3 regions of the Bradyrhizobium sp. B124 genome follow, and region 2 is predicted to be linked to each of the others. Evidence: riboswitches for the same ligand, from Rfam matches in the RefSeq annotation. Region 2 holds a riboswitch; each other region holds the start of a gene.
What was found. Region 2 has a riboswitch for glycine ahead of AAFG13_RS36580 (D-amino acid dehydrogenase). Riboswitches for the same ligand answer to the same signal wherever they lie in the genome.

Region 1 (4,072 bases), 3.6 Mb from region 2:
TGCCGACCAGCGCGTCGAGCACCTGCTTCTGGTTGATCGCCATCAGCGCCGCCTGGCGAACCTTGATGTTGTCGAACGGCGGATAGAGGAAGTTCATGCGGCCGAGCGTCTGGAAGCCGAACTTGTTCAGCGTCTCGACCTTCAGGTCCTTGTCGCCTTCCAGGATCGACAACGTGTCGAACGACGGGTTCTCCAGGAAATCGATGTCGCCGGACTGCAGCGCGTTCATCGCAGTCTGCGCGTCGGCCATCGTGACCCACTCGACGCGGTCAACCTTCACGACCTTGCCGCCCGCGGTCCAGCTCGCCGGCTCCTTGCGCGGCACGTAGTCGTTGTTCTTGACATAGACCGCCTTCACGCCCGGCTGGAATTCGGCCTGGACGAACTTGAACGGGCCCGAACCGATCTGCTCCGGGATCGGCTTGTCCGGCGGGGTTTCGGCCAGCCGCTTCGGCATCATGAAGGCAACGCGCGACGACGGCTTGCCGATCGAATCCAGCACCAGGCCGTAGGGCTCCTTCAGCTTCAGCGTGATCGTCTTCGCGTCGGTGGCCTCTAAGCTCGCCGTGAAATCCATCAGCTTCTGGCCCATGCCGTCGACCTTGGCCCAGCGCTTCAGCGAAGCGACGCAGTCTTCCGCGGTCACCGGCGTTCCGTCGTGCCACTTCAGGCCATCGCGCAGCGTGAATGTGTAAGTGAGCTTGTCGTCAGACACCTTCCAGTCGGCCATCTGCGGCTGGATCTTGAAGTTGGAGTCGGTCGCGACCAGCGTGTCGTAGACCATGTAGCCATGGTCTCGCGTGATATAGGCCGTGGTCAGGATCGGATCGATGACGCGCAGATCCGAATGCATCACCGCGGTGATGGTCTTGCCCGCGGCCATCGCCTGCGGCGCAAAGGACAATTCCTGCGGCGCGAACGACAGCGCGAGCGCCGTCAACGCAGCCGCTAGCGTGCGGTGCTTCCAACGCGAGATAGGGAACATGCAATTTCTCCTGACGTGTAACTGGTCAAAGCCGGCTTATTCGTTATGCATGCGGTTCGTTATTTAGGCGAACTAACATGCTGTATGGCTTGTGAAATCGAGACTTGCATCAAGCGCAATGCGCGTCAATCGGTTTCCGGCAGGATCGAACGTATACGAACGAATGAACCGCTGGTGCAGCGCATTTGACTTTACAAACTCGTCTTCCGAGCTTTTCGTACGGCACGCGAACGCGTATCGGCGCGCACAAACAACAAGAGAGAAAAGACATGAACCCCGCCAATCTTCCTTTTGATTCCGAAGCGATGCTGCAGGGGCTGCGCAGCTGGGTGGAATGCGAGAGCCCGACATGGGATGCGGCCGCAGTCGAGCGCATGCTCGACCTCGCCGCGCGCGAGATGGCGGTGATGGGTGCGACGATCGAACGCATCGCGGGACGCCAGGGCTTCGCCGGCTGCGTCCGCGCCCGTTTTCCCCATCCGAAACAAGGCCAGCCCGGCATCCTGATTGCCGGTCATGTGGACACCGTGCACCCGGTCGGCACCATCGAAAAGCTGGCGTGGCGACGCGAAGGCAACAAGTGCTTCGGGCCCGGTATCTTCGACATGAAGGGCGGCAACTATCTGTCGATCGAGGCGATCCGGCAGTTGGCGCGCGCGTCCTTTACGACGCCGCTGCCGATAACGGTGCTGTTCACGCCCGATGAAGAGGTCGGCACGCCGTCGACGCGCGACATCATCGAGGCCGAAGCCGCGCGCAACAAATACGTGCTGGTGCCCGAGCCCGGTCGGCCGAACAACGGCGTCGTCACCGGCCGCTACGCAATCGCACGCTTCAATCTGGAAGCTGTCGGCAAGCCAAGCCATGCCGGCGCGACACTCTCCTCGGGCCGTTCCGCGATCCGCGAAATGGCCCGGCAAATCATTGCCATCGACGGCATGACCACCGAAGACTGCACCTTCTCGGTCGGCATCGTGCATGGCGGGCAATGGGTCAATTGCGTCGCAACGACCTGCACCGGCGAAGCGCTCAGCATGGCCAAGCGCCAGGCCGATCTCGACCGCGGCGTCGAGCGCATGCTGGCGCTGTCGGGCACCGCCAACGACGTGACCTTCAAGGTGACGCGCGGCGTCACCCGCCCGGTGTGGGAGCCGGATGCCGGCACCATGGCGCTCTATGAAAAGGCCAAGGGCCTTGCAGCGGCGATGGGCCTCGATCTGCCGCACGGCAGCGCCGGTGGCGGATCGGACGGCAACTTCACCGGTGCGATGGGCATCCCGACCCTCGACGGCCTCGGCGTTCGCGGCGCCGATGCACATACGCTCAACGAACATATCGAAGTCGAGAGCCTCGCCGAGCGCGGCCGCCTGATGGCGGCACTGCTGGCGACGCTGGACTGACATCGATTTGCACTGCACAACACGTTGGCACTGTCGGACCGAAATTTAGCCTTGTCCAATTTTAAGGCTTCGCCTACGGTCCGGCCGTCCAACGCGACGATGCGGGAGAGATCGAAGCCACAACATTCATGTTGTTGCTTCGGCGCCGACGGAGCAACCGCCCCGGAAACTCTCAGGCAAAAGGACTGTATCGTCAGGACGATCTGGAGAGAGACGAACATGGCCGCACATCAAGGGCCGTGACGTCCACCGAAGGGGATAGTCTGCCATCGGGCCCAGGCCCGATGCGGATCAAGCTCTCAGGTACCGTGACAGATGGGGCGCCGACGCCGGTTTCACCGGTGGTTCGGCGACTCTAACCCACGGGAGCCTGAAGACCACTATGCCTCACATCGCAATCATTGGCGCCGGCATCACCGGCGTGACGACGGCCTATGCCCTGCTCGAACGCGGTTACCGGGTGACTGTCCTCGACAGGCATCGCTACGCCGCGATGGAAACCTCATTCGCCAACGGCGGACAGCTTTCCGCCAGCAATGCGGAGGTGTGGAACAGCGCCGCGACCATCCTCAAGGGGTTGCGCTGGATGCTTCGAAGCGACGCGCCGCTCTTGATGAATCCGAAGCCGAGCTGGCACAAATATTCCTGGATCGGCGAGTTCGTCGGCCACATCGGCCGCTATCGCACCAACACCATCGAGACCACGCGGCTCGCAATCGAAGCGCGCAAGCATCTGTTCTCGATCGCCCAGCGCGAGAACATCGCCTTCGATCTCGAACGCCGCGGCATCCTGCACGTCTATCACGACAAGGCCGGATTCGAGGCGGGCCTGCGCGTCAACACGCTGCTGCAACAGGGCGGGCTCGACCGCCGGCCGGTGACGGCGGACGAAATCCGCAGCATCGAACCCGCGCTGCAGACGACCTGCTATGGCGGCTTCTTCACGCCGTCGGACGCGACCGGCGATATCCACAAGTTCACGCGCGGGCTCGCCGACGCCTGCATCCGCCGCGGTGCGAGCTTCGTCCATGAAGCCGATGTCGATGCGATCGCGCGCGGCGACGACGGCTTCCGCATCGGCTGGAACGAAGCCGCTTCGCACGATGCTGGCGTCGCGACGCGACATGAGTTGCAGGCGGACGGCATCGTCATTTGCGCTGGCGTCGCGAGCCGCCACTTCGCAGGCCTGCTCAACGACCGCGTCAACGTCTATCCGGTGAAGGGCTATTCGATCACCGTGCAGCTCGATGCGCCGCAAAGCCGGGACGCTGCGCCAACCGTCAGCCTGCTCGATGAGGCGGCGAAAATCGTCACCAGCCGGCTCGGCGCGGACCGCTTCCGCGTCGCCGGCACGGCCGAGTTCAACGGCTTCAACCGCGACATCCGCGCCGACCGCATCCAGCCGCTGGTGGACTGGGTGCGGCAGCATTTTCCCGGCATCGACACGTCGAGGGTCGTGCCGTGGGCGGGCCTGCGCCCGATGATGCCGAACATGATGCCGGCGGTGCGCGCCGGACGGTTTCCGGGCGTGTTCTACAACACCGGCCACGGTCATCTCGGCTGGACGCTGTCGGCTGCGACGGCGCAGATGGTGGCAGGCGCGATCGATGACTGGCGCGACCTCGACACGCCTTCAATGGTGCCGTCGCAGGTCGATGTGACCGAGACCGCCCGCGCAGCTTTCCCC
Region 2 (4,072 bases):
AAATCGATATCGCAGGCAATGTGTTGAAGCGAAGCAGCGCAACTCGCTTTCAATTCGCCCGCTTCGGTGGCCCCTGCCCATTGTGGAACGTGCATCAGTCATTCTCTCAACCCGGCCGCATTCTGGTTCAACTCGCTGCCACGGCCGATGCGACAACCTACCTGTGCCTCGCACGCACGGTGAGCCTGTCCGGCGGCTCTTATCTAAGCCGCCCGCGCGCGGTCGCGGTCGGATTGGGTTGTGAGATCGCGTATGCCAACCAGGTCGTCTACTCGAAAGGGCTCGACCTGGAAGACATCGAGGCTGCCGATCCGATCGGGCCGGGCTGCCGCGCGTGCGAGCGCACCGATTGCCGCCATCGCGCTCTGCCACCGATTGGCCGGCCTCTGGACGTCGGCACGGCCGAGCGGGGGGTGGTGCCGTATCGGATCGAGACGAGGATGCGTCAACGTTAAACCTCGGCTGGCGACCCCATTGGCGAGCCAGCACTAGAGATGAGCTGGCGCGCCGAGGCTTGGCATTGAGATTGCAGCGGCCTCCCGACCATTCGGGACCATTGCGGCTCATCAGGGTCTCCTTGGCGACCGACTGCGCCTTGCAGCGGGGCCGCGTCAGCAATGCCGGCAGCCCTAACCGGCGTTGCCCCGCGCTGTGACCAGAGCAGCAACAGCAACAGCTGTCACGGCCGAAAGCGTCCAGCCAAGATGTCCATGGCCGGTGTTGTAAAACACGCGCGGATCGCGGCCTCTCATGACGTGCGGGAGCATGTCCGGCATCATCGGCCGCAGGCCTGCCCAAGGCACAACGTTTCGGGTGCTCATGCCAGGGAAGTGCGTGCGGCACCATTCAATCAATGGCTCAATGCGCGCCGCCCTTATATCCTTGTTGATGCCGTTGAACTCCGCGGTGCCGGCGACGCGGAAGCGCGCGGAGCCAAGGCGGCTGGTCACGATCTTTGCGCGGTCATCCAGCAGACTTGTCCACGGCGCAGCCCGCTGATCCGAGCCCTCGGGAAGGTGCACGGTGATTGAATATCCCTTCACGGGATAGACATTTACCCGATCACCAAGATTGGCGGCGATACGGCGAGAGCCGACCCCGCCGCAAACAACGATGCTGTCGAACCGCGTCACCTGGGTATCAGGGTCCTGGCTTTCGGTCGATCTCCAATTCACTCGCACGCCCTTGCCTTCGTCCAACACGACCGACAGCACATCGGTGGAGAAGTTCAAGGTCGCGCCGAGGCGAGCACAGGCACGGGCCAGACCAGTTGTAAACTTGTGGATGTCGCCCGTGAAATCGGAAGCGGTGTAGAAACCGCCATAGAATGTCCCCCGCAGAGCCGGCTCTATCGAACGGATCTCTTCAGGTGTCACTGCATGCCGCTCGAGCCCTCCCTTGGCGAGTAACGCCGAAACCCGTGCAGCGGCTTCGAATTCCGCCTTGCTGTGATAGAGGTGCAAGATGCCACGGTTCTCGCAATCGAAGTCGATGTCCTCGTCTCGGGCCATCCGCCTCAGGTGGTCGCGCGACTCGATCGCTAATCGCACCGTTGTAACAGTATTCTCTTCGTATTTTGGGATCGAGGCGACGAACTGGGTCATCCAGGAGAGCTTGTGCCACGACGGCTTTGGGTTGACCAGAAGCGGCGCGCCGGGCGTGAACATCCACTTGATACCCTTGAGCACTGTCGCCCAACTATTCCAAACCTCGGCGTTCGAGGCTGAAAGCTGGCCACCATTGGCGAAGGACGTTTCCATCGCCGCATAAGGCTGCCGGTCGAAGATCGTTACCTTGCACCCCCGCTTGAGCAAATTATAGGCTGTGGTTACTCCGGTGACCCCCGCGCCGATGACGGCAATACGGCCACAGTGAGAATCGGTCATAGGTGCTCCTGCCCGCGATGCGCGGGTCATCTGGCACCCCCTCTGTCATTGGCCTGAGAGCTTCATCGCAGCCGTTTATCCGTACGGCGACTTTCACCATCGGCGCAGGACTGTTGCCCTGCTTTTCAGAGTCGAAGTTTTAGCGGTTCTTTTGCCTGAGAGTTTCCGGGGCCGTTGCTCCGTCGGCGTCGCGTCGGCCAGAAGCCGGCCGCGATCTCTCCCGCGTTGGACCTCAAACTATTAAAGTATACCCGGTATGTCAATATGTTTGCAAAGATCCGTTCGCTGTGCGCTGGTACTACACCATCGGCGTTGACCCCTCCGTTGGCGTTCTTGCGGAAGGCGGAGTTATGCCAGCGGGCACGCGGCGCTGGAATAGATCCGGCAAAACTGCGTGTATGTGGCGAGCTGAAGAGAAGACAATCAGCCTTCCGGCTGTTCGCGCAAGAGGCATTCCCAGGCGCCCCCCGAGCACCAGACCGGTGCCCGCGCTCACTGCGTGCTCACAACCAGCGCAACATGTCAGCTTGTCGTTCGCTGCTCACTAAGGTATACCTAGTATGTCTACAACAGAAACATCGCTCGTTTCGGGCGACCAGTGAACGGGAGCGACGTTGAGGCAATGGCCCTGGAAAAATCTCTCGCTAATGCTCAGGTCTCAATGGGACCCGATCGGAGCACGTTTCCGCTATTCCCGCCCAAGGTGCGGGGCGTCGAGAGCGCAGACGCCTCCTATCAGTATCCGCTGGAGATCGGGTTTGAATACTTTCGCCTAGACCGAAGCTTCCTTTCGGCGGAGCCCGGCCGAGGAATGCTTCGCTGGCGTAGTTTGCTGCCTCCCGTTCTCGACGAGCTAAGTCTTGGCGAGGGAGGAACGCCTCTGATCGAAATTCCGGGCCAGGCCGGTCAGGCCAACGTTTACCTTAAGGACGAGAGTAGAAATCCGACCTTCAGTCATAAGGACAGGCTGAACCTGTGTGTGGTGAGCGCCGCCAAAATTTGTGGCGCGCGCGGCATCGTTGCTGCATCGACTGGCAACCATGGCATCTCAACCGCGGCTTATGCAGCCAAGGCAGGTCTCTCCTGCATCATACTCGTCCCGGAGCGATTCAGTAAGAGCTATTTCGCTGCGTTGAATGCTTACGGGGCATATGCAGTTCCGGTCAGGGCAGACTGCAAATTCGAGATACTCGGCAAGTTTGTATCCGAGCTTGGCTTTCATCCAACCAGCAATTCGACACGCTACCATACCGGTCATTCTTTCGGGCCCGAAGGGTACAAGACGATCGCATATGAGCTGTTTGATCAGCTCGGGCGAGCGCCGGCAGCCGTAGTCGTTCCGACAGGTTACGCCGAGTTGCTGTTCGGGATCGTGAAGGGGTTTCAAGAGCTGGTCGAGCTCGGCCTTGCGGGTGATTTGCCCCAAGCATTCTCGGCCGAGCCTGCGGGACTGGCTCCGCTGGCAACTGCGCTGGAAAACGGGCTGCCGATGGCGGCCGTCCCCGCTGCGGACAGCAGGTTGGCTTCGATTGCCTGCACCGTGAGCAGCTACCGGGGTGTCTGGGCAATTTCGAAGTCCAAGGGCGCAGCATTGCGGGTCACTGATGAGGAAGCATTGAACGCCCAAGCCAAGTACGCCCGCATGGGTCTTTGGCAGGAGCTTTCCAGCTCGGCCGCGCTGGCTGCTGTCGACTTCATCTCCCTGAGCTTCAGGAACAAAGATGTGGTGGTCATTGGCACATCAAGCGGAACGAAGGACCCTATTGACTGGCAGACCGTTCAGCGGGTTTGCTCGACGATGGATGAGGCCCGCTCCTATTTGAAGGACGTCTACTCCTATGATCCTGGTCCAAATGCACAATAGCGGGCTCCGCCGATGCTGACGCAGACAAAAGATGATATTCGCGAGCCCCCTGTGACGCAGGCTGCTGTCAATTTGAGTGGTGTCAACAAGTGGTACGGCGAATTTCACGTGCTGCGCGACATCAACCTGGACGTTCGCCGAGGCGAGAAAATCGTCATCTGTGGGCCATCTGGCTCGGGCAAGTCCACTATGATCCGTTGCATCAACAGGCTCGAGGTGCATCAGAAGGGGCAGATTATCGTCAACGGCACGGAGCTTACCGGCGACCTCAAGAAGATCCATGAGATCCGCCGCGAGGTCGGCATGGTATTTCAACACTTCA
Region 3 (4,072 bases), 3.7 Mb from region 2:
CTTCTGCATGTCGGTGACGCGGAATTTGACGCCCTCGCCCGTGAGGATGCCGACGTCGCCGACCTGACCACCGGACTCGGCATAGAACGGCGTCTGGTTCAGCACGATCGCGCCGCTCTCGCCGGCCTCGAGGCCGTCGACCTCGGCGCCGTCCTTGACCAGCGCCGTCACCACGCCTTCCGCGCTCTCGGTCTCATAGCCAAGGAATTCGGTTGCGCCGAGCTTCTCGCGCAGCGGGAACCAGATGGTCTCGGTCGCCGCCTCGCCAGAGCCTGCCCAGGAAGCGCGCGCCTTCTCGCGCTGGCGGTTCATCGCATCGGTGAACGATGCCTGGTCCACGCTGATGCCGCGCGACTTCAGCGCGTCCTGTGTCAGGTCCAACGGGAAGCCATAAGTGTCGTACAGCGTGAACGCGGTGTCGCCGTCGAACATGTCGCCCTTCTTGAGGCCGGCGCTCTTCTCATCGAGGATCGACAGGCCGCGCACCAGCGTCTTGCGGAAGCGGGTCTCTTCCAGCTGCAGCGTCTCCTCGATCAGCTTCTCCGCGCGCACCAGGTCCGGATAGGCCTGGCCCATCTCGCGGACCAGCGCCCAGACCAGGCGATGCATCAGCGGCTCGCTCGCGCCCAAGAGCTGTGCGTGACGCATCGCGCGGCGCATGATCCGGCGCAGCACATAGCCGCGGCCCTCGTTCGACGGCAGTACGCCGTCGGCGATCAGGAACGCCGAGGAGCGCAGATGGTCGGCCATCACCCGATACGACGCCACGTTCTGCTCGTTCGGCCCATGGCCGAGGGCCGATGCGGCCGCATCGATCAGATGGCGGAACAGATCGGTCTCGAACACGCTCTCGACGCCCTGCAGGATGCAGGCCATGCGCTCCAGCCCCATGCCGGTGTCGATCGAGGGACGCGGCAGCGCCACGCGCTCTTCCTTCGTCACCTGCTCGTACTGCATGAACACCAGGTTCCAGAATTCGAGGAAGCGATCACCGTCCTCCTCCGGGCTGCCCGGAGGTCCGCCCCAGATGTGCTCGCCGCGATCGATGAAGATCTCGGAGCACGGACCGCACGGGCCGGTATCGCCCATCGCCCAGAAATTGTCTGAAGTCGGGATGCGGATGATGCGGTCATCCGAGAACCCTGCGATCTTCTTCCAGTAGCCGGCCGCCTCGTCGTCGGTGTGGTAGACGGTGACGAGAAGCTTGTCCTTCTTCAGCCCGAAATCCTTGGTGATCAGATTCCACGCGAGCTCGATCGCGCGCTCTTTGAAGTAGTCGCCGAACGAGAAGTTGCCGAGCATCTCGAAGAAAGTGAGATGGCGCGCGGTGTAGCCGACATTGTCGAGGTCGTTATGCTTGCCGCCGGCGCGCACGCACTTCTGCGACGTCGTGGCGCGCTGATAGCTGCGCTTCTCGACACCGGTGAAGACGTTCTTGAACTGCACCATGCCGGCATTGGTGAACATCAAGGTCGGGTCGTTGCGCGGAACCAGCGGCGACGACGCCACGATCTCGTGGCCGTTCTCCTTGAAGAAGTTCAGAAATGTCGACCTGATGTCGTTGACGCTGCTCATGTTCATCCAATCGGAAAAAGGGGCCGGCCAGCCGCAAAAAGGCGTCATTTTCCGGCCGAACGCTTTTAGACATTGCCAGCTGCGGTGTCCAGAAACTGTGCAGGCGGATCATGGGCTTGCCGCGGCAGCACAAAGCCCCATTGGATAGTTGCTGCAGCTGCGTTGACAGTCTTGGTGGCGCCGTGTTTTCTACCTACCTGTTACTAGTCACGTCGGGAGAGACCGGCCTTACCGCCGGCGCCGAAGGAGCAACCGCCCCGGAAACTCTCAGGCAAAAGGACCGCGTGACGTCTAACATCTGGAAAGAGGCGCTGGGGTTGGTTCTCCCCGATGCGTCCGCCGACGGGATAATACTCTCAGGCACAGCGACAGATGGGGCTTTCTGCAGGTTTCTCAAGGGGAAATAGGTCCCCTGCGGGAACCGCGAGGGCCCTGTGATGTCTGCGCGCGAAACCTCCCCGCTGAAACAGACCCCGCTGCACGCGCTGCATCTGGCACGTGGGGCCAAGATGGTGCCGTTCGCCGGCTACGACATGCCGGTGCAATACACGGCCGGCGTGCTGAAGGAGCATCTCCACACCCGCAAGGAAGCCGGCCTGTTCGACGTGTCCCACATGGGACAGCTCGTGCTGAAGGCCAAATCCGGCAAGGTCGGCGACGCGGCGCTCGCGCTGGAAAAACTGGTGCCGCAGGACATCGTCAGCATCGCGCCGGGACGGCAGCGCTACGCGCAATTCACCAACGACGACGGCGGCCTGCTCGACGATCTGATGGTGGCGAATTTCGGCGATCACCTGTTCCTGGTGGTCAACGCCGCCTGCAAGGCCGAGGACGAGGCGCATCTGCGGGCGCATCTCTCCGATGCCTGCGAGATCGTGTCGCTGGCCGACCGCGCGCTGATCGCGCTGCAGGGGCCGAAAGCCGAATCGGCGCTGGCGAAACTCTGTCCAGATGTCAGTTCGATGAAATTCATGGACGCAGGTCCGCGCCGCCTCAGTGACATCGACTGCTTCGTCTCGCGCTCCGGCTATACCGGCGAGGACGGTTTTGAGATTTCCGTGCCTGCAGACAAGGCGGAAGCCCTGGTCAGTGCGCTATTGGACAATCCCGACGTGCTGCCGATCGGGCTCGGCGCCCGCGACAGCCTGCGGCTCGAGGCCGGGCTTTGCCTCTATGGCCACGATATCGACACCACGACGACGCCGGTCGAAGGCGCGCTGGAATGGTCGGTGCAGAAGATTCGCCGCAGCGGCGGCGCCCGCGCCGGCGGTTTTCCGGGCGCCGACAAGATTCTCGCGCAATTCGCCGACGGCGCCGCTCGCCGCCGCGTCGGCCTGAAGCCCGACGGCCGCGCGCCGGTGCGCGAAGGCGCTGCCCTGTTCGCCGATCCGACCTCGACCGAGCCAATCGGCAAGGTGACCTCGGGCGGCTTTGGCCCAAGCCTCAATGCGCCGGTTGCGATGGGCTATCTGCCCACCACGCTCTCCGCCGTCGGCACCACGGTTTTCGCCGAAGTGCGCGGCCAGCGGCTGCCGCTCAAGGTCGCCGCCACGCCCTTCGTTCCCAATACCTACAAACGCTAAACGCCAAAGGATCTATCCCCATGACGACGCTGTACACGTCCGACCACGAATGGCTCCGCATCGAGGGCGACGTCGCCACGATCGGCATCACCGATTACGCGCAGTCACAGCTCGGCGACGTCGTGTTCGTCGAGCTGCCTAAGGTCGGCCGCAGCCTGAAGAAGGCCGAGGCCGCCGCGGTTGTCGAATCCGTCAAGGCAGCCTCCGACGTCTACGCGCCGATCACCGGCGAAGTGATCGAGGTCAACGAGGCGCTCGCGGCCGAGCCCGCGCTGGTCAATTCGGATGCCGGCGGCAAGGCCTGGTTCTTCAAGCTGAAGATTGCCGACAAGGGCGAACTCGGCGGCCTGATGGATGAGGCCGCCTACGCCGCGCACACCGCCTGAGGATCACCCCAAGGATTAGCCCATGAACGCGCCCTTCAAGCCGATCAACGAAGCCGCCACCGATTTCGTCCGCCGACACATCGGACCATCCCCGCGCGACATCAACGCGATGTTGGAGACGGTCGGCGCCGCGAGCCTGCAGGCGCTGATGAATGAGACGCTGCCGGCGTCGATCCTTCAGAAGGCGCCGCTCGATCTCGGCCGGGCGCTGAGCGAAACCGAAGCGCTCGCGCATATGAGCGAGCTCGCCGCGCAGAACCAGGTGTTCACCTCGCTGATCGGCCAGGGCTATTCCGGCACCATCCTGCCCGCGGTGATCCAGCGCAACATCCTGGAGAACCCGGCCTGGTACACCGCCTATACGCCGTATCAGCCGGAGATCAGCCAGGGCCGGCTCGAGGCCCTCTTCAATTTCCAGACCATGATCTGCGATCTCACCGGGCTCGACGTCGCCAACGCCTCGCTGCTCGACGAGGCGACCGCGGCCGCCGAAGCGATGGCGCTCGCGGAACGCCACTCGCAGGTGAA

Region 1: another riboswitch for glycine. It lies ahead of AAFG13_RS10150 (D-amino acid dehydrogenase); the one in region 2 lies ahead of AAFG13_RS36580 (D-amino acid dehydrogenase).
Region 3: another riboswitch for glycine. It lies ahead of gcvT (glycine cleavage system aminomethyltransferase GcvT); the one in region 2 lies ahead of AAFG13_RS36580 (D-amino acid dehydrogenase).

What each region holds. Positions count from the first base shown of each region.
Region 1 is NZ_CP152413.1:2,104,926-2,108,997, forward strand. It holds gene AAFG13_RS10140 (ABC transporter substrate-binding protein) at 1-985, opposite strand, end outside; gene AAFG13_RS10145 (M20/M25/M40 family metallo-hydrolase) at 1,255-2,385, shown strand; glycine riboswitch at 2,478-2,583, shown strand; glycine riboswitch at 2,587-2,702, shown strand; gene AAFG13_RS10150 (D-amino acid dehydrogenase) at 2,768-4,072, shown strand, end outside.
Region 2 is NZ_CP152413.1:7,719,354-7,723,425, reverse strand. It holds gene AAFG13_RS36585 (short-chain fatty acyl-CoA regulator family protein) at 1-455, shown strand, start outside; gene AAFG13_RS36580 (D-amino acid dehydrogenase) at 630-1,886, opposite strand; glycine riboswitch at 2,020-2,119, opposite strand; gene AAFG13_RS36575 (pyridoxal-phosphate dependent enzyme) at 2,509-3,750, shown strand; gene AAFG13_RS36570 (amino acid ABC transporter ATP-binding protein) at 3,763-4,072, shown strand, end outside.
Region 3 is NZ_CP152413.1:2,263,140-2,267,211, forward strand. It holds gene alaS (alanine--tRNA ligase) at 1-1,575, opposite strand, end outside; glycine riboswitch at 1,779-1,867, shown strand; gene gcvT (glycine cleavage system aminomethyltransferase GcvT) at 2,013-3,158, shown strand; gene gcvH (glycine cleavage system protein GcvH) at 3,179-3,544, shown strand; gene gcvP (aminomethyl-transferring glycine dehydrogenase) at 3,567-4,072, shown strand, end outside.